DNA from 3 places in the Cupriavidus sp. F041 genome. Region 3 is predicted to be linked to each of the others. Evidence: predicted binding sites of a transcription regulator. Region 3 holds the regulator's gene; each other region holds the start of a gene.
What was found. Region 3 encodes FNR, which switches genes on or off when oxygen is low (the NO sensors DNR and NnrR bind a similar motif). Its sites were predicted from a motif close to TTGATNNNNATCAA; they were not measured.
Positions count from the first base shown of each region.

Region 1: the regulator FNR is predicted to act here: its motif matches at 3,090-3,103, upstream of paaA (1,2-phenylacetyl-CoA epoxidase subunit PaaA).
Region 2: the regulator FNR is predicted to act here: its motif matches at 4,753-4,766, upstream of ACZY0R_RS28075 (universal stress protein).

Region 1 is NZ_JBVASY010000002.1:339,803-347,431, forward strand. Features, by position in the region: gene paaE (1,2-phenylacetyl-CoA epoxidase subunit PaaE) at 1-328, opposite strand, end outside; gene paaD (1,2-phenylacetyl-CoA epoxidase subunit PaaD) at 352-897, opposite strand; gene paaC (1,2-phenylacetyl-CoA epoxidase subunit PaaC) at 904-1,707, opposite strand; gene paaB (1,2-phenylacetyl-CoA epoxidase subunit PaaB) at 1,719-2,003, opposite strand; gene paaA (1,2-phenylacetyl-CoA epoxidase subunit PaaA) at 2,017-3,021, opposite strand; gene ACZY0R_RS18635 (TetR family transcriptional regulator) at 3,244-3,948, opposite strand; gene ACZY0R_RS18640 (AMP-binding protein) at 4,143-6,989, shown strand; gene ACZY0R_RS18645 (universal stress protein) at 7,168-7,605, opposite strand.
Region 2 is NZ_JBVASY010000002.1:2,326,442-2,334,070, forward strand. Features, by position in the region: gene ACZY0R_RS28055 (bifunctional aminoglycoside phosphotransferase/ATP-binding protein) at 311-1,828, shown strand; gene ACZY0R_RS28060 (flavodoxin family protein) at 2,038-2,568, opposite strand; gene ACZY0R_RS28065 (lipid-binding SYLF domain-containing protein) at 2,579-3,079, opposite strand; gene ACZY0R_RS28070 (BON domain-containing protein) at 3,173-3,826, opposite strand; gene ACZY0R_RS28075 (universal stress protein) at 3,863-4,693, opposite strand; gene ACZY0R_RS28080 (universal stress protein) at 4,799-5,278, opposite strand; gene ACZY0R_RS28085 (zinc-dependent alcohol dehydrogenase family protein) at 5,500-6,507, shown strand; gene ACZY0R_RS28090 (universal stress protein) at 6,606-7,061, shown strand; gene ACZY0R_RS28095 (L,D-transpeptidase family protein) at 7,236-7,629, shown strand, end outside.
Region 3 is NZ_JBVASY010000002.1:2,504,672-2,512,300, reverse strand. Features, by position in the region: gene ACZY0R_RS28990 (cbb3-type cytochrome oxidase subunit 3) at 1-146, shown strand, start outside; gene ccoP (cytochrome-c oxidase, cbb3-type subunit III) at 150-1,076, shown strand; gene ccoG (cytochrome c oxidase accessory protein CcoG) at 1,126-2,619, shown strand; gene ACZY0R_RS28975 (FixH family protein) at 2,644-2,865, shown strand; gene ACZY0R_RS28970 (hypothetical protein) at 2,868-3,113, shown strand; gene fnr (fumarate/nitrate reduction transcriptional regulator Fnr) at 3,275-4,000, opposite strand; gene ACZY0R_RS28960 (sulfite exporter TauE/SafE family protein) at 4,287-5,045, shown strand; gene scpB (SMC-Scp complex subunit ScpB) at 5,632-6,705, shown strand; gene rluB (23S rRNA pseudouridine(2605) synthase RluB) at 6,711-7,629, shown strand, end outside.

The DNA of each region.
Region 1 (7,629 bases), 2.2 Mb from region 3:
AGAAGCGGCCATCGGGTGTCATCACCTCGATCTCATGGCCAGGCTGCAGCGTGTCGAACGCGAAGTTCGAAAAGCGCCCGCCGCGCACGCGCTTGATGCCGATGCGCAGTTCGCCATCGCGGTCGTAGTCGGTGACGCCCACGCAGATCGAATACGAGCGCCGGGTCTCCTCGCCATCGAGGTGCGCCTTCAGCGTGACGAATTGTCCTTGCGTGAAGCGGTACGCGTCGCGCAGGTCCTCGGGCACCTCGAAGGAGACGGTCACGGCATCGGCGGTTTCGGGCCGTACCTCGCGGATACGCAAAGGATGGAATTGTGGAGTCGCCATAATGTCGGTCCAGGTCAGTACGGTCAGTACGGTTTGAAGTAATCGAACGGCTCGCGGCAATCGATGCAGCGGTACAGCGCCTTGCATGCCGTCGAGCCGAACTGCGCGAGGAGTTCGGTGTGCACCGAGCCGCATTGCGGGCAGGCTGGCTTGTCCGGGGCAGCTGCGCGAGGCACGAAGCGGATGGTCTTTTCTTGCGGGGCATCGCCGCTGCCGCAGTTGCCGGCAGGTGGCGCGATGCCGTAGCGGCGCAGCTTGTCGCGCGCTTCGCTGGTCATCCAGTCGGTGCTCCACGCAGGGGCAAGCACGGTGACGATGCGATGGGGGACGATCCCGGCGGCGTCCAGCGCCTGCCCGATATCCTCGGCAATCTGCGACATCGCCGGGCACCCCGAATAGGTTGGCGTGATGACGACTTCGACGGCGTCGTCGGCGCCGCGGCGCACGTCGCGCAGGATGCCCAGCTCGCGAATCGATACCACGGGGATCTCCGGGTCCGGTACCGCCTCAAGTACGGTCCAGGCGCGTTCCAGCGTGGTGTCGGCATGCATCAATGTGGCTGCGGTCATCGCGATCTACCAGGTAGCGCCGGGATGCTGGCGTGCCAGGGACTGCATTTCGGCAAGCAGGAAGCCCATGTGTTCCGAATGTTCGCCGTGCTTGCCGGTCGTAACGTGTTTCACCGGGGACGGCAGCTTGAGGGTCGCCTGGGCAATGACCTGCTCAACGTCTGCCTGCCATGCGGGTTCGAGGCCCGCCACCAGGGGGCCGACGCCGGCCTCGGCCATCGCGATCTCCACCGCATCGGTTGCAAAGAACTCCCGCGTGTATGGCATCAGGTAATCCAGTGCCGCCTGTGCGCGCCGGTGCGACTCCGCCGTGCCGTCGCCGAAACGGATCAGCCACTCGCTGGCATGGCTGAGGTGATAGCGCGTCTCCTTCAGCGATTTCGCGGCGATGGCCGCCAGTTGCGCGTCGGTGGACGATTGCAATGCCGTCCACAGATGGGCCATCAGCGCGGAGTAGAGGAAGTTGCGCACTATCGTGACGGCATAGTCGCGCTCGGTGCGTGCGGTGCCGGCGAGCGGCCCGAAGTGCGGCAGCTCCACCATCGTGTAGTTGGCGAACTCGCGCTCGGAGCGGAAGTAGGCGTAGCTGTCTTCGGTTTTCTTCGCGCCGCTCAGCGCTTCGTCGAGCGTAGCCGCGTGCGAGTACAGCAGCCGCGCCTGGCCGATCAGGTCGAGGCTGGTATTCGCCAGCGCGATGTCCTCCTCGAGCGCCGGGCCATGGCTGCACCACTCGCTGTTGCGCTGGCCGAGGATCAGCGCGTTATCGGCCAGGCGCAGCACGTACGACAAATGTTGGGGCGTGTTCATCATTGCGTCTCGTCTTACATGTGGTCGATTTCGGCAGGCAGCACGAAGAAGGTCGGATGGCGATAGATCTTGTCGCCGGCCGGCTCGAAGAAAGACTCCTTGTCGGCAGGATCGGACGCCGTGATTGCCGCCGACGGCACCACCCAGATGCTCACGCCTTCCTGCCGGCGCGTATAGACGTCGCGCGCCATGCGCAGTGCCGCGCTTGCATCGGATGCGTGCAGGCTGCCGCAGTGCTTGTGGTCCAGGCCCTGCTTGCTGCGCACGAACACTTCCCAGATCGGCCATTCCTTGTTCATCTTCATCTCCTGTTCAAGCGGCTTGCTTGTGAGCCCGCGCGGCCTGTTTTTCGGCATACGCCAGCGCGGCTTCGCGCACCCACGCACCATCGTTGTGCGCCTTCACCCGGGTGGCGAGGCGCTCCTTGTTGCAAGGCCCGTCGCCGTTCACGACGCGCCAGAATTCTTCCCAGTCGATCGCACCGTAGTCGTGCGCCTTGCGCTCTTCATTCCACTTCAGGTCCGGATCGGGCAGCGTCACGCCGAGGATGCGGGCTTGTTCGACGGTCGCATCGACGAACTTCTGGCGCAGGTCATCATTCGAGATCCGCTTGATGCCCCATTGGAACGACTGGCCGCTGTGGATGGAGTCCTTGTCGCTCGGGCCGAACATCATCAGCACCGGCCACCACCAGCGGTCCACCGCCTGCTGCACCATGTCCTTTTGCGCCTGGGTGCCCTTCATCATCGACAGCAGGGCGTCGAAGCCCTGGCGCTGGTGGAAGGACTCCTCCTTGCAGATGCGGATCATGGCGCGGGCGTACGGGCCGTAGGTGCAACGGCACAGCGGGATCTGGTTCATGATCGCCGCGCCATCCACCAGCCAGCCGATCACGCCCACGTCCGCCCAGGTCGGCGTGGGGTAATTGAAGATGCTCGAGTACTTGGCTTTGCCGGCGTGCAGGGCGTCGACCAGTTGGTCGCGCGACACGCCCATCGTTTCGGCTGCGCTATACAGATACAGGCCATGCCCACCCTCGTCCTGCACCTTGGCGAGCAGGATCGCCTTGCGCTTCAGGCTCGGGGCCCGGCTGATCCAGTTGCCCTCGGGCTGCATGCCGATGATTTCCGAGTGCGCGTGCTGGGAAATCTGCCGGATCAGCGTCTTGCGATACGCATCTGGCATCCAGTCCTGCGCCTCGATCTTGCCGTCAGCCGCCATCAGGGCGTCGAAATGCGCTTGCTGCGGCGAGGTATCGGCCGGCGCAGTGCCGGGCGGTTGCGCGTTGCCCGGGAGATCGAGAGATTGGGTGTACATGGAGATTTCCTGTGAGGCGATGCCGCAGTATATTTATAAACCGACCGGTCGGTCGATGAATTGTTTGGATGACTTTAATCAAGCGATAGTTTTGAGGGGTGAGTGTGGAGGGTTAGCTACGCGGCGTAGAGCGGGTGTGCGCGAGGCTGCCTGCAGCGGGGTTGATCCGTCGTTGGCATTGCCGGATTTGACGGTTTTCGTTCGCTGCGGCTGGACCACCCGCTAGGAGCGGGGAAACGACCTCCAGGGCGCATGTGGACCGGTCGGAGTTTGCCGAATGGTCATCGCAATTGGGCGGGCGCCCCCCGCGCCGCCGGGCGTGCGCAAGGCCAGCCGCTCGGCAAGCCGTAGTTGCCGGTCCAGCCAGGCCTGCGTGCGGCTGGCCTCCGGTGACGGGTCGTGTAGCCAGACGCCAAATGTGGAGAGAAAGATCCCGGTCAGCACGACCTCTTCCGCCTCCCGGCGCAAGCCGGCCGCCGGCAGGCAGCCGGCCTCCCGGATCCATTGCACGGTGCGGCTGATATGCAGCAGGCCTTGCGCCTGCAGATGCAAGTGCTCCGGCTGCAGCTTGTAGCGCAGCATCTCTGCGGTGAGCCGCCGATGCGGCGCCAGGGCCTCCAGCCAGGCGAGGATGGCTAGCGAGAGGCGCTCGCGCGTGGACAGGCCATGCCAGCCTTCGCGCTGGGTTGCGCAAACCAGCGCGAAGTCGGCCCGGCCGAACCAGGCCTCTGCCAGGTCGTCCTTCTGCCGGTAGTGCCGGTAAATGTCGGCCAGACCGATCTCCATGGACGCGGCAATCTCATGGAGATGCAATGCATCCCATCCGCCGCGCTCGGCGAGTATCAGCGCGACCTCCAGAATCCTGTCGGCCAGATCGGCGTGCTCCTTCATGGCTCGCACTTCCTTGAGAATCCGTAACTGCGCCACTTCCAAGGATAGCGAGCCGGCGCCGGAGTGGCCAAGCGCGCCGGGTCCGGCCCTGCCCGCCTCGACAAAGCTGGCAGGCGGTCTATCTTAAGGGTGTGTCACTCTGTGCCGCTATCCGAGCACCCTGTACGCCACATTTGCCGCATTCCCTCAGTAGCGGCGGGCGCGCCGCCGGCTTGGACGGAACGGCTGCCATGCGCATGGGACCAAATTCACCCTCCCGGGAAAGCTACGACAACGCGCTGCTCGACATTGTCCGGGAGATGTCGTCGGCAGTGCAGCAGCAGGGGACCGCCGAGATGCCGGTCTCGCTGGACAGCACGCTCGAAGGCGACCTGGGCTTCGATAGCCTGACGCGCGTCGAACTCCTCACCCGCGTCGAGCAGCGGTTTGGCGTCAGCCTGCCCGAGCAAGTCCTGGCCCAGGCCGACACGCCGCGCGCCCTGCTGCGTGCCTTGATGGCCGCCAAGGATCTGCCCCCTGGCACGGGCGGATCGCTCCCGCGGCGTGCCCGCCCGCTGCCGGCGGCCCAGGCTCCGGAGAGTGCCGTCACCTTGACCGATGTGCTCGGCTGGCATCTGCGCCGCCATCCGGCCCGCACTCATATTATCCTGCAGGACGGCAGCAGCGACGACATCCCGATCAGCTTTGCCCAACTGCACCAGCGCGCGACGGCCATGGCCACGGGGCTGGCCGAACGGGGTCTGCGTCCGGGCACGGCCGTGGCCATCATGCTGCCCACCAGCCCTGAGTACTTCTACAGTTTCTGCGCCGTGCTAATTGCCGGTGGCATCCCCGTTCCGCTCTATCCGCCGGCGCGGCTGGCGCAGATCGGCGATCATCTGCAGCGCCATGCCGGCATCCTGGCCAATGCCCAGGCACCCATCCTGGTCACCGTCGCGCAAGCCAAGCCGCTGGCCGCACTGCTCAAGGCCAGCACCGGTACGCTGCACGACGTGGTGACGCCGACGGAACTGGAGGCTTGCACGGGCGGCGGCGCGCCGGTGCACGCGATCGTGCGTGCGCACGATATCGCCCTGCTGCAGTACACCTCTGGCAGCACCGGCTCGCCCAAGGGCGTCGTCCTGACCCACGCCAACCTGCTGGCCAACCTGCGGGCCATGGGGCAGGCCCTGGGCGTTGGCTCCCAGGATGTCTTCGTCAGCTGGCTGCCGCTGTACCACGATATGGGGCTGATCGGGGCGTGGCTGGGCAGCCTCTACTACGCCTATCCCCTGGTCGTGATGTCGCCGCTGGCTTTCCTTGCGCGGCCAGAGCGCTGGCTCTGGGCGATCCACAAGTATCGGGGCACGCTGTCGGGCGGCCCCAACTTTGCCTATGAACTCTGTCTGCGCAAGCTGGCCGATGCGGCGCTGGCCGGACTTGACCTGGGTAGTTGGCGCTTCGCCTTCAATGGTGCCGAGCCGGTAAGCGTGCAGACCATGCGCGCCTTTGCGCAGCGCTTTGTACGCTACGGCCTGCGCCCGGAGGCCATTTCCCCCGTGTATGGGCTGGCGGAGGCCTCGCTGGGCCTGAGCTTTCCCCCGTTGGACCGCGGCCTGCTGGTCGATCGCATCGGCCGGACCGAATTCATGCGCGCCGCCAGGGCAGTCGCCGCGGCGGAGCAGGATAGCGATGTGCTGGAGTTCCCCGCCTGCGGCCGGCCGCTCCCCGGCCATGAAGTGCGCATCGTCGATGCCAGCGGGCGCGAGTTGGCCGAGCGCCACGAGGGGCTGCTGCAGTTCCGCGGCCCGTCGGCTACCAGCGGGTATTTCCGCAATCCGGAGCAGACGCGCCTGCTCTTTGATCACGACTGGGTGAACACCGGGGATTACGCCTATGTCGCCGGCAATGATGTCTTCATCACCGGCCGCGCCAAGGAGATGATCGTGCGCGGCGGCCGCAATATCTACCCGTACGAGCTCGAGCAGGCGATCGGCGCCATCGCGGGCATGCGCAAGGGCTGTGTCGCCGTTTTCGGTTGCCCGGACCCCAGCAGCGGCACGGAACGCATCGTGGTGATGGCCGAAACCGCCGTGAAGGATCTACATGCGCGCCGGATGCTGCACGGGCAGGTGCTGAAGACGGCCATCGACGTGCTGGGCCTGCCTCCCGACCACATTGCCCTGGTCTCGCCGCACAGCATCCTGAAGACCTCGAGTGGCAAGATCCGCCGCGCCGCCTGTCGGGAGCGCTTCGAGCAAGGCCGGCTCGGCCGGGGGCAGGGCGCTCCCTGGCTGCAGATTGCCCGCTTCGGATGGCAGGCGATGCTTCCCCAACTGCGGCGCATCCGGCAGACCGGCGCAGGCCTGGCCTATGCCTGCTACGCCTGGGCCTTGTTCGCCGCGCTGACCCCGGCGACCTGGCTGGCCTCGGTTGCACTGCATCGGCCGCAACTGGGCTGGGCCGTTAGCCACCGTGCCGCAAGGCTGCTGCTCAGGCTGAGCGCGATACCCTGGTTCGTGGACGAGGCCGAGCGCCTGCCGCGCGACCAGCCGTGCATCCTGGTATCGAACCACGCCAGCTACCTGGACGGTATCGTCCTGGTGGCGGCCCTGCCCAGGCCGATCTGCTTCGTGGCCAAGCGCGAGCTTCAATCCCAGCGCATACCCGGCGCCTACCTGGCCAGCATCGGCGCGGATTTCATCGACCGCCTTGATCCGCGGCGAGAGCACGAGGACGTGGAGCGGATCGTGGCGGCGGTGCGCGCCGGGCACTCTGTCCTGTTTTTCCCGGAGGGCACGTTTGGGCGCACGCCCGGCCTGCAAAGCTTCCGTACGGGCGCATTCCTGGCCGCCGCGCACGCCGGCGCGCCGGTGGTGCCGGTCGCCATCCGGGGTACGCGCTCCGTACTGCGGGACGGACAATGGCTGCCGCGGCGCGGACCGATCGGCGTGGTCATCGGCAGCCCGCTGTGGCCGGATGGCGACGACTGGCCCGCCGCCGTGCGCCTGCGCAATACCGCGCGCACAGAGATCCTGCACTATTGCGGCGAGCCGGATGGCTTGCGCGCGACACACCGGGGTTCCAGGCGGGTATAGAACCATAGCCCATGCCCGGCGATCGCCATCTTGCGCCAGGCCATGCTGCTGGCTCGCTCAAGGCTCGGCGCGAACACCTTGGCTTGCCTGCGTTCAAACGAACCGAGCAGCGCGCTGGTGAAGTTCCACTCGGACGTGTCCGGCTCGCGCACGTGGGGCCAACGCGAAAACGCTGGTGTCAGCGGTACACCAGCACGGGGATCTTGCTGTGGGTCAGCACCTTCTGTGTTTCGCTGCCGAGCAGCACACCCTGCACGCCGCGCCTTCCATGAGACGCCATCACGATCAGGTCACACCCCCTGTCTTCGGCAGTCTTGATGATGGCTTCGTACGGGTGATCGTCGACCAGAAAGGTCGTCGCACAAGTCACACCAGCCTCGGCTGCCTCCAGCGCGACCCTTTCAAGATACTTCTTTGCCGCTTCCCCAATCTCTTCCGCGAACAGCTCCCGGCTGTCCGTCAGCATTTCGGTGTGATAGGCGAACAGGTGGTACTTGGGCCCGACTCGCAGCGCAGTGATCCGCGCTTCCATTTCCTGCGCCAACAGGAGCGCATTGTGGAATGCGGCGTCGGACAGGGGGGAACCGTCAACCGCCAGCAGAAGGTGCGTAAACATACTGCTCTCCTTATCCCCCCGCTT
Region 2 (7,629 bases), 180 kb from region 3:
GGCCGCCACCATTCGGATCCTGCCGCGCAGCCCGCGCAAAGGATGGCCGCAAGGCAAACCGCCAAGCCACGCAAACGCGCGGCTCCGCTGCCCAAGCCTTCATCGGAACGTTTCATCCTCATTGCCGCTCTCCCGTCGCCAGCGCACGGGCCGCCGGCGTGAAAACGAACCCCTGTTCCGCTTCAATATAGGCGGGTGGCTGCCGCTCAACTTGATCCGCGTCAAGCTAGCTTCCGGTGGCGCGCATAGCATGGGAGCATGACCTGTCCAAAGTACAAACAGGGAGACAGCCACCCAGGGAGAGCCCAGCATGGATTCGGCGGTACTCACGCAAGCGCTGATGTGCCCCGCGGCCTATCCGCACCCGGTAGATAGAGTCAGCCTCATCGAGACGCACATTTCGCAAGTCTTCCTGGCCGGCGCCTTTGCTTACAAGGTGCGCAAGCCGGTGCACCTCGACTTCGTCGATTTCTCCACGCTTGCCGCGCGTAAAGTGGATTGCGAGGCCGAACTGGAATTGAATCGCAGGATGGCGGCGGCGCTCTATCTCGGGCTGGTACCGATTGTGGCGGGGCCAGGCCAGCGCGATGTCCGCGTGGAAGGTACGGGCGAAGCGCTGGAGTATGCAGTAAAAATGCGCCGCTTCCGGCAGCGAGACCTGTTCTCCGCCATGGCGGAGACGAATCGTTTGACCGGACTCCATGTAGAAACGCTGGCCCGACGGCTTGCAGCGATCCACCTGGCTGCGCCCGTGGCCGGTGACGGCACCGTGCACGGCACACCGGCGCGGATCGAGGCGGTGATGGAACAGGTCTTGGCCGGCGTCTCCGCCCTCGCCTCCGGCACCGCCGCGGCAGCGCGCGTGGCGGCGCTGCTGCGCGAGCGGGCCGCGGCGCTGCGGCCCGTCTTTGCCAAACGGCTGGCAAGCGGTCATGTGAGGGAGTGCCATGGCGATCTGCACCTTGGCAATATCTCCATGATCGATGGCGCGCCCTCGCCTTTCGACTGCCTTGAGTTCGACGCCGGGCTGCGCTGGATCGACATGATCAGCGATGCCGCCTTTCTCTTCATGGATCTGCTGCATGCCGGCAGGCAAGACCTTGCCTATTGCCTGATCAATACCTACCTGGAGTGCAGCGGCGATTATGCCGGCCTGGCCGTGCTGCCGTTCTACACGGCCCTGCGCGCCGTGGTGCGCGCGCGCGTGCTGCTTGAGCGGGCGCACCAGCGCAGCGCGGCGGGAACCGGCACCGCCGAAGAAATGGCGGCGACGCAGGTGCGCTGCAACGATCTGCTTGCGCTGGCCTCTGGCGCCCTGACACGCCGGCCGGGCGCGATCATCATCATGCATGGCCTCTCCGGCAGCGGCAAAAGCAGCGTTGCCCAGCAACTGACACTGGCCGCGGCAATGGTCCGCGTGCGCTCCGACGTGGAGCGCAAGCGTCTGCCGCGTGGCAACCACGCCCTGCCTCACGATCATTACTCGCCCGGCAATACCGCCCGCGTTTACCGGCGGCTGCTGGCAATCTGCCGGCTTGGCAGCGGCGCGGGTTTCCCGATGATCGCCGACGCGACGTTCCTATCACGCGAGCAGCGGCTACGCTTCGCGTCGCTGGCCGCGCGCCGGGGCGTGCATTTTTCCATCGTCGATTGCAATGCCGACCTGGCGACCCTGCGCGAACGCATCGCCACGCGCGCGCGCCGGGGCGGCGACCCGTCCGACGCGGACCTTCAGGTGCTGGAGTGGCAACGGCGCGCGCAAGAGCCATTGGGCAGCGACGAATGGGGCCATGTGGTGCGAGTTGCCGACGCCGGGTCAAGCCGCTGAGGCAGACCAAGCTGCGCAATCGGTGCGGGGCCAAGCCCGAAACGCTCGCCGAAGCGATGTCGCTGAACGAGGGCCAGGTGGCATTGCCCGCGCAGAACGCAGGCTTACCCGTCAGCGCCGTAACGCGGTAAACGCAGTCAGCGAGGGCGTCAAGGCAACAACGCAGTGGCGCGCCGGCGCGGCATTGCCGGTCCTGGTGAGACGGCGGTTCAGGCTTCTTTCGGCGAAAGCCACGCAGGCCGCTGCGCGGTGCCGGTACGTCCGTTCGCGGCTTCCACCTGGTCCGCGAAGGCGCGCAGGTCCTGCAGTGCCGCCCCGCTGGCCACCTCGCTCTGGCGCAGCGCCAGTACCGGCGACGGCGGCGCCGAGGCCAGGCGGGAAACTTCCTCCGCCGCCCTGAAGGCGCCTTGCCGCGCCATCACGCAGATTATCGAAGTCTCGCAGAGCAGCGGCAGGTGGTCGCGCAGGAAACTGCGCATGGGAGCGGCCACGTGGCCGACCCAGATAGGTGCGACGATGACAAGCCGCTGGCACTCGTCCAGCGCCGGGCCGGCGTAGCGGTAACTCACGTGCCGGTGCAGCAGGATATCGAACACGCAGCGCGCATCGCCCAGCAAGCCGGAGCGGCCGGTCTGGTCGCTGACCTCCGCGAGCGGCCAGCCCGAGTACGCCGCCAGTTCTTCCGCGGCCTGCCGGGCCGTTCCTGTGCGCGAGTAATAGACGATCAGGACGTTTTCCATCAATGGCTCCTCAACTCTGGATCCGGGTAATCCGCGTGCCGACCAGCGACAGGTTGATCATGATGCCGCCGTTGGTGAGCACAAAGCCGGCGATGTCGCCCCGCACGGTATGACTATCCACGCTGGCTCCGATACCCAGGCTCAGGATCGACACCGATCCGTCCACGCCCACCGCCCAGCCCTGGCTGGCACGAAAGCGCTCGAGCGCGTACTCCGTGAGGAATACCAGCACGACTGCCTTGGATCCCATGCCCGCCTGCGCCCCCAGCGAGGCGCCGACGAGCCGGTAGTAGGCCTTGTCCCCGCCCGCACCGCGCATCATGCCGTCGCCCTGCTCCACGCCCGCCACCGCGCCGCCGGCGAGTATATGAGGAAAGACCAGCACGCCGCTGGCCTTGCCCACCAAAACCTGCGCGCCGGGATTGCGCGCGTACAGACGCACCAGCACGGCTTCGCAGCGCGTATCGAGCTCGTCAGCGTCCAGCACGTGCTTGTCGGGAGCGGCCGGCACGCCTGCTGCGCAGTACAACACGGCCGCCCCGGCGATCGCCTGGCATGCCAGGCGCCGCCGCCTGCCGCCTGCCGGCAGCCGGCAACGCAGGTCTCATGGCCCAACCTTCATCTGGTCCACCACCTGGGTCACCCCCGGCGCGGACCATGCCGTCTCGCGGGCCGCGCGGATCTCGGCCCAGTTGCGCAGCGTTCCGGACAGCGTGACCGTGCCTCCGGCGACGCTGATGCGCAGGCGCGCGGCATCGGAGATTGCCTGACGCGAGAGCGCATTGGTAATACGCTGGGCAAGATCGTCCGGGATGATCGTCGGACGCACGCTGATGCCGTTGGCAATGCTGGCCACTCCGCGCACCTGCCGCACCATGTCGGTGGCAGCCGCGCGCTGGTACCCGTGGTCCACCTCGCCCGTCAGCGTGACGGCGCCATGCTCTACCGTCACCTGGATCGCGTCGGCGGGCACGGCGGCGTTCCACAGTAGCGCGTTCTCGATCCCACGCGCGATATCGGCATCCGGCCGCTGATCTTCGGGCGACAGGCGCACCTCGAGCGCGACAACCAGTGCGCCCACGCCGGATACGCGCCGCACCGCTTCTTCCACCGCATGCTTCGCGGCGAAGCTATCGAGCTGGCCGCTCAAGGTCACCACGCCGTCACTGACCTGGACGCCGATGCCCTCGGCACGGATTTCCGGATCCCACTCCAGTTCCTCGCAGACGTCTTGCTTGAGCTGCGTATCGCTCTTCATCGCGCTCCCCTGTCCGTTCGTGAACCGCGCCGGCGCCTAATGTGACATCAGGACCGGCACCGTCATGGTGTCCAGCAAGGTCCGGGTGACGCCGCCCAGCACCAGCTCGCGCAGGCGGCCGCGGCCGTACGCGCCCATCACCACCAGATCAGCGCCAGAATCCGCCGCGCGGGAGAGCAACAGCTCGCCGATCGCCAGGTCCGAGCCTGCCTGGCAGTACTCAATATCGGCACGGACCCCGTGGTTCGCCAGCGCGGCCACGGCGTGGCCCGGCAGACTCGCATCGGCGCGCGCGCCGGCGCCTTGCGCGCAAAGCACCTTGGCCTCCCCGCCGGCGATCAGCGGCATGGCGTCGTGCAAGGCACGTGTGGCTTCGCGTCCACCGTTCCACGCCACCATGGCACGCGCGCCCGGCACAGCGAACTTGCCGGCGAATGGAACGACAAGGACCGGCCTGCCGCCGTCGAGGACGATGGTCTCCAGAAACTGGGTCGCGACAAAGCTGTCCGGGTCGGCCGGATCGTATTGCCCCGCGACGACAAGATCGGCCTCGCGCACTTCGCGCAGCGCCGTCACGAGGGGATCGCCTTCCACCGCGCGCCATTCGGTCTCCACGCCCAGGTCGTGCGTTGCCGCCTGAAAGCGTTGGCGCACGTCATTGCGCGAGTCGTCACGCCGCTGACGGTCTTCATCGATATAGCCAGGGGCGCCCTCCATCAGGGAGTACCAGGCGACATCCGGCATAAAGCCGGCAAACAGCCCGATCAGCCGGGCATGGCGGGCCACGGCGAGGCGGGCAGCGATTTCAAGCCGGTCCATCGCGCGTGGACTGGTGTCCAGGTGGACCATGATGCTGGTGTATTCCATGACATTCCTGCGCAGTTGGTGAACCTGCAACCAGTCTAGGAAGCGCCTGGAGGCGGCCATTGATTCAGGTCAAGCCAGCTACCACGCTTATGCCCCTACCCTCCGTTACGCCGGCCTTGCGCCGGCGTTCTCCGCGGCCGGGGGCGCATGCACCAGCAGTACCGGCTGGCGGCATTGCCGGACCAGCCCCTCCGCCACGCTGCCCATCAGCAGGCGCCGCATGCCGCGTCGCCCGTGCGTGCCCACCACGATCAACTCGGCACGCGTTTGTTGCGCCGCCTGCTCGATCGCGCTGGCGACGTCGCCCAGCGCCAGCGGCTCGTCCACGATCAGCGTCTTGCATGCCACCTGCTGCGCAGCGGCCTTGGCCTTGGCCTCGTCCAGCAGAGACTGCCCGCCTTCGAGCAGGCTGGTGCGCAGGTCTGTCAGGTCGACATAGCCGACCTCGTACCTGAGGTAGCTGTTATCGATGACATGCACCACGGTGACTTCCGAGCCCATCGCGGCGGCCAGGTGGAGAGCCTCCGCCAGCGCCCGGTCGGCCGATTCGCTGCCATCCACGGCAACCAGGATCTTGCTGTACATCATCTACCTCCCGCACCCGCGGCGAGCCCGCTTTAGACAATTCCAGTCTGGGCGTCAGCGCGAAGTCCATGTTGATTTGGATCATGGCTTGCGCAGCTTTCCGGCAGCACCGCCTTGCGTGCCCCCTTGCGTGCCCCCTTGACGTGGATCAGGCGCCGGCGGCCGGCATGGCCTAGCATGGAATCCGGGCGCCTCATGGTGCGGCCGCGGAGGATGGCAATATGCAGGATTCAATGCGCGCGATGATCTTCGACGGCGCCGGACCGGTTCTGCGCCTGGCACGTGTGCCGGTACCGCGTCCGGGCCCTGGCGAGGTCCGTATCGCCGTAAGCACCTGTGGCGTGTGCCGCACCGACCTGCACATTCTCGACGGCGAACTCGCGCACCCCAAAAACGCGCTGATTCCCGGACACGAGATCGTCGGCAGGATCGAGTCCTGCGGCGAAGGCGTGAGCGGCCTCGCCCCTGGCGACCGTGTCGGCGTGCCCTGGCTCGGGCAGACCTGCGGGCACTGCGGCTTCTGCGCGGCGCAGCGCGAAAACCTGTGCGACACGCCCCAGTTCACCGGCTATACGCGCGACGGCGGCTATGCCGAGTACGTCGTGGCAGACAGCCGCTATTGCTTCTCCATCCCGGAACGCTACGACGACGTGCATGCAGCGCCCCTGCTGTGCGCGGGCCTGATCGGCTACCGCACGCTGCGCATGGCCGGAGACGCGCGGCGTATCGGCATCTACGGCTTCGGCGCGGCGGCCCACCTGGTGACGCAGATCGCAGTGGCGCAGCAGCGCGAAGTCTTCGCCTTCACGCGGCCCGGCGACGACGCCGCCTGCCAGCTCGCCCGCGACACCGGAGCCTGCTGGACGGGTCCCAGCGACCAGCCCGCGCCACGGCCGCTCGATGCCGCGCTGATTTTCGCGCCGGTCGGCGCGCTGGTGCCGATGGCGCTGCAGGCCGTCGCCAAGGGTGGCACGGTGGTTTGCGGCGGCATCCACATGAGCGACATCCCTGGCTTTCCGTATCGCCTGCTATGGGAGGAGCGGTCGATCGTGTCGGTGGCCAACCTCACGCGCGGAGACGGCCTCGAATTGATGGGGATCGCACAGGCCACGCCGCTGCGCACCACCACCACCGTCTATCCGCTGGAGCAGGCGGGTGCCGCGCTGGACGACCTGCGCGCGGGCCGCCTGGCCGGCGCGGCGGTATTGCGCGTCGCCCAGGCTGCTTGACGTACGTCAATACGCCAACTGTGCCGCGCCTTATGCTGCTGGTGGACGCGGCGCCCATGCGCGCCCGCCTTGCGACATCCAGCCCGGAGGCACCGATCATGTACCAGAAAATTCTGCTCGCGGTGGACGGCAGCCGTTCTTCGGAACTTGCCCTGAGCCAGGCCATCACGGTCGCCAAGGCGACCGGCAGCGAGGTAAAGGTGCTCTTCGTGGCGGACGACAGCGATATCCTCTTCTCCGTTGGCAGCTACGATCCCGACAAGGTGATGGAAGGCATCCTTGCCGTGGGGCGCGACGCGCTGGCGGCCGCCGCCACGCGCCTGGCGGAAGCCGGCGTCCCGCATACGACCAAAGTCCTCGAGACTCCCGTTTCCCCCGGGCAGGTCTCCGCTACCATCGTGGAGGAAGCCGATCGCTGGGATGCGGACCTGATCGTGGTCGGCACGCACGGCCGACGCGGCTTCCGGCGCCTGGTCATGGGCAGCGTGGCTGAAGGCGTGGTGCACAAGAGCAACAAGCCGGTGCTGATGGTCCGCAGCGAGATCCCGGAGTGAATCCGCAACGGGGACCGCGGGCTCCATGCCGGCGGCACCTGTCCGCCGTATGGACGATATGGATGGCTGGAATACAGGAACCGATCCTTTGACAAGCACGCCACAGTGACAAGCGCTCCACAGCTAAGGGGCCGACCGCGCCCGACGTTTCCCCGACCGGCCATGCACGGGTTGATGCGTAGCACTTCCTTTTTCCGCCGCAACGGCGCGGCCGTGCGCGGAATCGTGGCCGGCTTGCTGGGCGCGTGGGCCTTGAGCTGCCATGCGGGCACGCTGGCCGCGGACGCCACGCTCTGGTTCTCGCAGGGCCGCCCCTCCACCGAAGCACGGCAGGCGGCCGACATCCTCGCCGCCGCCGCGGCCGACGGGCTGGAACCCCGCGACTATGACGCCGGGGACCTGCGCCGCGCGCTTGGCCAGGCGGCGGACGGACCGCCGCTGGCGCCTGAAGCCTTGAACTTGCTTGACAACAGGCTGACGGCGGCGATGGAACAATATCTCGCCGACCTGCACGGCGGCCGGGTCGATCCCCGCAAAATCCACGAGAATTTTGCCGCGGCGCCGGACG
Region 3 (7,629 bases):
GCTGGTGGGCCTGGTCGTCCGGCCGCAAGGCAGCCAACCAGGAGTCGGCCATGCTGCCATTCGCCTTGCCCGACGAGCCGCTGGCCGCGAACCACGACGGCCGCCATCGTGCCGGCGGCGCAAACAACACCAAGCAGGAACACTGAGTCATGAGCGACTTCTTCACGGATTTCTGGAGTTACTACATTGCCGCCATCGCGCTGGTAGGCATCGTCTGGTGCATATGGCTGCTGTTCTCCCAACGCAAGGTGGTCAAGGTGGCCGGCGCTACCGAAGACACCGGCCACGTGTGGGACGGCGACCTGCGCGAGCTGAACAATCCGCTGCCACGCTGGTGGATGTGGATGTTCCTGCTGGCTTGCCTCTTCGGGCTGGTCTACCTGGTGCTGTACCCCGGCCTGGGTTCCTACGCCGGCGTGCTCAAGACCTCCAGCCGGGTCGAGCTGGAGGCGCATCGCAAGGCGGCTGAGCAGGTGCAGAGCGATGTCTATGGCAAGTACATGCAAATGGACGTCAAGCAGGTGGCCGCGGATCCGGCTGCGCGCGAGATCGGGCAGCGCCTGTTTCTCAACTACTGCGCGCAATGCCATGGCTCCGACGCGCGCGGCAGCCGCGGCTTTCCTAACCTGACCGACAACGACTGGCTGTATGGCGGCGATCCCGCCACCATCACCCAGACCATTACCAAGGGCCGTAATGGCGTGATGCCGTCATTCGCTTCGACTATCGACGGCAAGCTGGCCGGCGACGTCGCGCAATACGTTCGTTCGCTGTCAGACTTGTCTTCCGATCCGATTCGCGCCTCGCGTGGCGAAAGCACATTCAAGTCCACGTGCGCGGCTTGCCATGGTTCTTCCGGCAAGGGCAACCAGGCGCTCGGTGCGCCCAACCTGTCGGACAAGGTCTGGCTGTACGGCAGTTCGGAGGCAAACATCGTCGATGCCATCCTGAAGGGTCACAACAACCACATGCCGGCACACGAGGAAATCCTGACGCCGGAGCGCATCCGCATGCTGACGGCCTATGTCTGGGGACTGTCGAACAATGGGGCGGCCCCCTCGGGGAGCGGGCAATGAACCGCGACGCCTGCATGTGGAGCCTGCGTGCCGCTGGGGGTGATCGCCCATGAATGCCCCGGAACCGGAACCGCTGAGAAAGCACGGAGCCGCCTGGGGGCCTCTTCGCGAGCCCGCATCCGCCACGGGCGATGGGGAAACCTCGGATGAAACCCTGTACGAAGTCCGCCGCAAGATCTATCCGCGCTCGGTCACAGGTGCGTTTTCGAGCTGGCGGGTCTGGATGGTGGTCCTGACCCAGCTGTTCTTCTATGGCATGCCCTGGCTGCAATGGAACGGCCGCCAGGCCATGCTGTTCGATCTCGGCGCGCGCAAGTTCTACATCTTCGGCCTGGTGCTCTGGCCGCAGGATGTGATCTACCTGTCCGTGCTGCTGGTGATTTCCGCGCTCTCGCTGTTCCTGTTCACGGCGATCGCGGGTCGCCTGTTCTGCGGCTATGCCTGTCCGCAGACGGTGTACACCGAGATCTTCATGTGGATCGAGCGGCATGTGGAAGGCGATCGCTTTGCCCGCATCCGCCTGGATGGCGATCCGTGGAGCGCGCGCAAGCTGCGGCTCAAGGCCACCAAGCACACACTCTGGATCGTGATCGCGCTGTGGACCGGCTTTACCTTCGTAGGGTACTTCTCGCCCATTCGCGAGTTGGGCGGCCACGTGCTCAGCCTGTCGCTGGGGCCGTGGCAAACGTTCTGGATGCTGTTCTACGCCTTCGCCACCTGGGGCAACGCCGGCTTCATGCGCGAGCAGGTGTGCAAGTACATGTGTCCTTATGCACGCTTCCAGAGCGTGATGGTCGATCGCGACACGTATGTGGTGACGTATGACGTGGGCCGCGGCGAGCCGCGCGGCAGCCGCTCGCGCAAGGTGGACCACCAGGCCGCCGGCCTGGGCGATTGCGTGAACTGCAGCATCTGCGTGCAGGTCTGTCCCACCGGCATCGATATTCGCGACGGCCTGCAGTACGACTGCATAGGTTGCGGCGCCTGCATCGACGCCTGCAACCAGGTCATGGACAAGATGGCGTATCCGCGCGGGCTGATCCGCTACACCTCGGAGAACGCCATGCGCAGCGTGCTGCCCGAGGCGGAGGCGCGCAAGCGTCTGTTCCGGCCGCGCACGGTGGTGTACTCCGTGATCTGGCTGGCCCTGGTTGCCGGCTTCACGGTGTCGCTGGCCATGCGCACGCCGCTCAAGGTCGATATCATCCGCGACCGCGGCGCGCTGGGCAGGGAAGTGGAGGGGCGCTGGATCGAGAACGTCTATCGCCTGCAACTGATCAACACGACCGAGGCGCCGATGCATGTGGCCATCCGCGCGGACAGTGATGACCTGAAGGGCCTGGCCGTGGAATATGATCACGCTGCGGGCAATCTCGAGCCCACCTCAAACCGCCTGATTCCGATTCGCGTGCGCGTGCCGATCGAAGCCGCTGGCCGGGGCACGCACAAGATCCAGGTGACGGTCACCGCGACAGGAGATGACAGTGGGGGCGGCGCGGAAATCAGCCAGGGCACCAGCTTCATCGTACCGCGCAATCTTTGAACCGAGAAATCTAGAGGAGGCCTGATGATGCAGCAAAGCAATCCCTGGTGGAAGGAACCCTGGCCATGGCTGCTGATGAGCGGGCCCTTGCTGGCGATGGTGGCCTGCGGGGTCACGATCTGGCTGGCTATGACGCACCCGGACCCGCCCGTTGTCGATGGCGTATCGCGGCACGGGCTGGTGGTCGAGAAGGCGGGTAGCGGTATCGGGCGGCAAGCTGCGCCGGCCACGGCGCAGGCGAGGTGACCATGAGACTGCGCTGGCTGATGTGGGTGCTATGGCCCGGCTTCCTGGTAGCCGGGCTGACGACCGCTCTGGTGTTTTCGGTGGTCGATCCCGGCGATCTGCGCTTCTTCGGACAGCCGGTCGAGGCGTCGCGGGAGGCGGTTTACACAGTGAGCTTCCTGATAGCGTGGGTGCTCTGTTCGCTGTCGAGTGGCCTGACGCTTTACACCATGCCCACGCGGCTGGCGGAGACAGACGAACTGGAGTGAGCGCGATGCGCGTCTTCGCGCTGCGGGGCAGGGGGCGGCGGAGCAGGGGTGCCGTGGCCAGGCCGGCGCGGCGTGGCATTGGCACAACGCAAGGAAGGCAAGGCGGCCGCCAATGCCGCCGGAGCCGGGAAGCTCCGCGCGGCCGGTCGATGCCTGCCGGACTAGCAGGACTTGTTGATGATCTGCTTGATGCCTGTCATGTCGACCAGCTTGACGTGCCGCTGGCGGATCTGGATCAGCCCGGCTTCCGCAAAACGGGAGAACAGGCGGCTGACGGTTTCGAGCTTGAGCCCGAGGTAGCTGCCGATCTCCTCGCGGCTCATGCGCAGGACGAACTCGGAGGCCGAATAGCCGCGCGCGGAAAGGCGCTCCGAAAGGTTGATCAGGAAGGCGGCAAGGCGCTCTTCGGCGCGCATCGAGCCCAGCGTGATCAGCATCACCTGGTCCTGCGAGATTTCCTTGCTCATCAGCCGCATGAACTGGTGTTGCAACGACGGGAGCGAACCGGACAGCGACTGGAGGTCGCCGAAGCGCACCACGCAAACTTCGGTATCCTCAAGGGCGGTGGCGTCGGATGCGTGCTGCATTTCGCCAAGGCCGTCGAGCCCGACGACTTCGCCGGGGAGGTGGAAGCCCGTGATCTGCGAGCGGCCATCTTCCATCGTCAGGTGGGTTTTGAGCGTGCCGAAGCGGATCGCATAGACGGCGGTGAGCGGATCGCCGAGGCGGTACAGGGTCTCGCCCTTGCGTACGCGCACGCGCTCCTGCACCAGCGAATCCATTTTTTCGAGGTCCTGCTGCGACATGCCGACGGGCAGGCAGAGCTGTCCCAGCGAGCAAGTGGAGCAGCGGGGCGACATCTCGGTAATGGGAATGGATGTTAGCAATTGGGGCCTGTCGGTTTAGCGCAATCACTCAAGCGCGTGTGGCAGGCGCATTGAGTTGAAAGCTTGACGTTGAGAGCTGTCGGTTGGAAGCGCTATCCACATTAGCCTGGCGCGGGTCTGGCGGGGCCTGCCATCTGCGTGGCGCCGCCTGCCGTGCCCGTCGTCATGATTCGCGATTGCGCGGATGTGCGCGGGCGCCGGGCTTCATGTTGATAGCGCCTCTTGGAGTCGCGGGGGCGCGTAGGGCGCATTTTACCGCGCCAGGGGATGTGATTGGGAGGAGAAGTTGACCGTAGGCGTGCTCTTCAGCGTTTTTACCCTGGCTTTGCTAGGCGGTGTGCATTGCGCGGCCATGTGCGGCGGGATTGCGCTTGCCGCCGAGCAGGGCGGCACGGCCCGTGTGCCGGCCATCATCCTGCGCCAGCCAGGCCACTGGCTGCTCGAACTCCTGGTGATGCACGCCGGGCGGCTGAGCATGTATGCGCTGTTGGGTGCCTTGCTGGGTACCTTGGGCGCCGGTGTCTGGAAGGCCCAGTACCTGCCGCTGCAGCGCTGGCTGTTCGGGATCGGCAGCATGATGCTGGTCATGTCGGGCTTATGGATGTTGCGCGGGCGCGTCGTGGGGGCTGCCTGGCTGGAGCGGTTTGCCGCGCGCGGCGCTGGCGGTTTGCTCCGGGTTTTTGCCGCCGTGGGCGCGCGCCTGGCGCCCATGGGCCTGCCACAGGGGCGGCTGCTGCGCCGCTACGGCATGGGGCTGGCCTGGGGGCTGGTACCATGCGGCATGGTCTATGGCGCCCTGGCGATGGCGCTGCTGGCCGGGAACGCCCCTTCGGGGGCGCTGGTGATGGCCGTGTTCGGACTGGGCACTTTGCCAAACCTGTTGGTTATCTCGGGCCTGTCCGGCTACCTCAGGCAGTGGTCGCGCCGCCCGGCGGTACGTACCGTTGCCGGTTTGGCGGTGGTTGCCTTTGGTGTGGTCGGGGTGGCGCGCGCGCTGCTTTTACCAGAGACGCTGGCCGCGCACGGCTTCTGTCTGGTCTTCTGATACGCCGCTTCATGGCGCATTGCGCACTTTGCCGGGCAGATGCCTGTGCGAATCGGTTGCAGGTTTGCCAGGGAATGCCATACAATCGCAAGAACAGCGATATCGCGCAGCGTATTTCATCGTGGCATCGTCAGGTAGCATTCGCACTCAGGGATGCATGCCAGGAACCCTCGAGCACGTATTACCGCCAGGGACCGTTCCCAATCCGCCGTCCGGTTCAAAAGATTATTTGGTTCAAAAGACCAGCCACGGCAGGGCGGGGTGAAATAGGCCAAGCAGGCCCGATATCCGTATTTTTCTTGCACCCGGAGCGACGGACGTCGTGCCGGACAGGTCCGCCACATCAGGGGGAAGGCGCGACGCAAGGGCTCCGTCGACCGGCAGGTAAAGCCGGTGGCCGGGCGATCTCCTGCCGGGCAGGTCCGGCACCCGATGCAAAAAAGAAAGCGCACGACTGCATGCATCAAGCATTGCGGTTGGCTGCGCGGTCAGATGGCGGTGGCAATTCCAACCGCTGAACCCGCAATCTCCAGTGCGTCCGGGTTTGTCCGGGGCGCAGGTGCAAAGACAGGCTGCACGCAATCACATGAATACCCAAGAGGCGAAGATCGTCCTCGAGACCGCGCTGATCTGTGCGCAGGAACCCTTGCGCGTCAATGACTTGCGCCGGCTTTTTGCCGACGACGTCGGTGCCGACACCATTCGGGTGCTGCTGGAAGAGCTGCGCCGCGACTGGGAGCAGCGCGGCGTGGAACTCGTGGCGCTGGCCAGCGGCTGGCGCTTTCAGAGCCGTCCCGTCATGCGCGAATACCTGGACCGACTGAATCCTGAAAAACCGCCGAAATATTCCCGCGCGGTCATGGAGACGCTGGCGATCATCGCCTACCGGCAGCCGGTCACCCGGGGCGATATCGAGGAAATCCGCGGTGTTGCGGTGAGCACCGAAGTCGTGAAGAAGCTCGAGGACCGTAGCTGGATCGAGGTGATCGGCTACCGCGACGTGCCGGGCCGGCCGGCCTTGTACGCCACCACCAAGCACTTCCTTGATGATCTTGGCCTGCGCACGCTAGACGAGTTGCCGCCGCTGGAGGATGTCCAGGCGCAGACGCAAGCCGCGCTGCTGAACCAGGAGCCCATCGATTTCGAGCCCCTGGGCACCGTGCCTGCTCTGCCGGCCGGAAGCGACGAAGAAGCGTTCGCGGATGCCGGCGGGGGTGAAGCCGAGGCCGGCGAGGAGGCTGCGGGCGACGCTGGCGCGCCCGTCGCCGATGTGTCTGAAGCTGGCGAATTGACCCGGTCCGTTCCTGGTGTCCTCGATGCTGGTGCCACGGATGGCATCGCCGAACTGGTAGAAGCATTTGAAAAGAAGGAAGCCTCGGTGCAGGCGCAAGCCGTGCCCGAGGCAGAAGTACCCGCGGTGTCCGACCCGGATGATGAGCCGGAGAGCGAACTGGTGTCCGCCGAGCCCATGGGGGCGCGGCTTGACGGCACGGCCGTGGAGGATGCCGTCGATGACGGCGAAGCAAATGAGCAAACGGAAGCGCCCGCCAACGGTTACCACAAGCAAGTGGCCTCCGGCGAGCAGGAGTCCGAAGTCCCGGGGGCGTCCAAGACGAATCCGGCGCACCCCAGCGAGCACGACGAGCGCGTGTCCAACTGAACACCATGCAACATCCGAATGTGAATACCTTGTCCGATTCTGTTGATCAAGACGTCCGCCAGGCGGATACGCCGGCCGGCGATGCCGGCAATGGCGCCGAAGGCGCGCCGCGCCGCAAGGGCCTGCGCCGTGGCCTGCGCAATCTGGTGGCCACGCGCCGCCAGGCTACGCAGGACCGCGACGGCGGGCGTGCCGCGGAAGGCGATGCACTTGCCTCCGCTGGCGGTCCGGACGCGGGAGCCGCACCGGACGCGCAAGCCGGGCGTGGTGATGGCGTGAGAAAGGGGCGTACGCGCGGCAAGCGCAAGCCCGCCGAAGGCGAGTCCGTGCAGGCCGGTGAGCAGCAGGGCGAACGCCCGGCGCCGCGAGGCCGCCGCGCGTTCAGCGGCGACACTGCCGAAGGCGCGAGCGAAGCCACTGGCGAGCGCCAGCGCGACGGTGCCCGCGCCAACCCCAACGGAGCGCGCAAGCGCAAACCGCAGCAAGGCCAGCAGCCGCAGGGCGCGGCCAGGCGCGGCAGTGCCGAGGGGCAGCAGGGTGGTCCGCGTCAGGCAGGCAAGGGAAACAAAGGCAGGGGCGGCGCGCAGCGCCAGGCTCCGGGTGTGCCCGAGAAGGCACCCGCAGCTGCGGCCGCGAGTGGCGAAGACCTGTTCCGTTTTGTCATCTCCGGCCAGTACGACCAGGAAGATACCAGCGGTGCGCGCGCCAAGGTAAAGCCGGTGCGAGAGCTCTCGGCCGATGACGATGCGCCCAAGCTGCACAAAGTGCTCGCTGAGGGCGGCCTGGGTTCGCGCCGCGAGATGGAGGAACTGATCCTGCAGGGGCGTGTTTCTGTCAATGGCCTGCCGGCCCATATTGGACAACGCATCCTGCCGGCCGACCAGGTCCGCGTCAACGGCAAGCTGATCCATCGCCGTGTGTCGA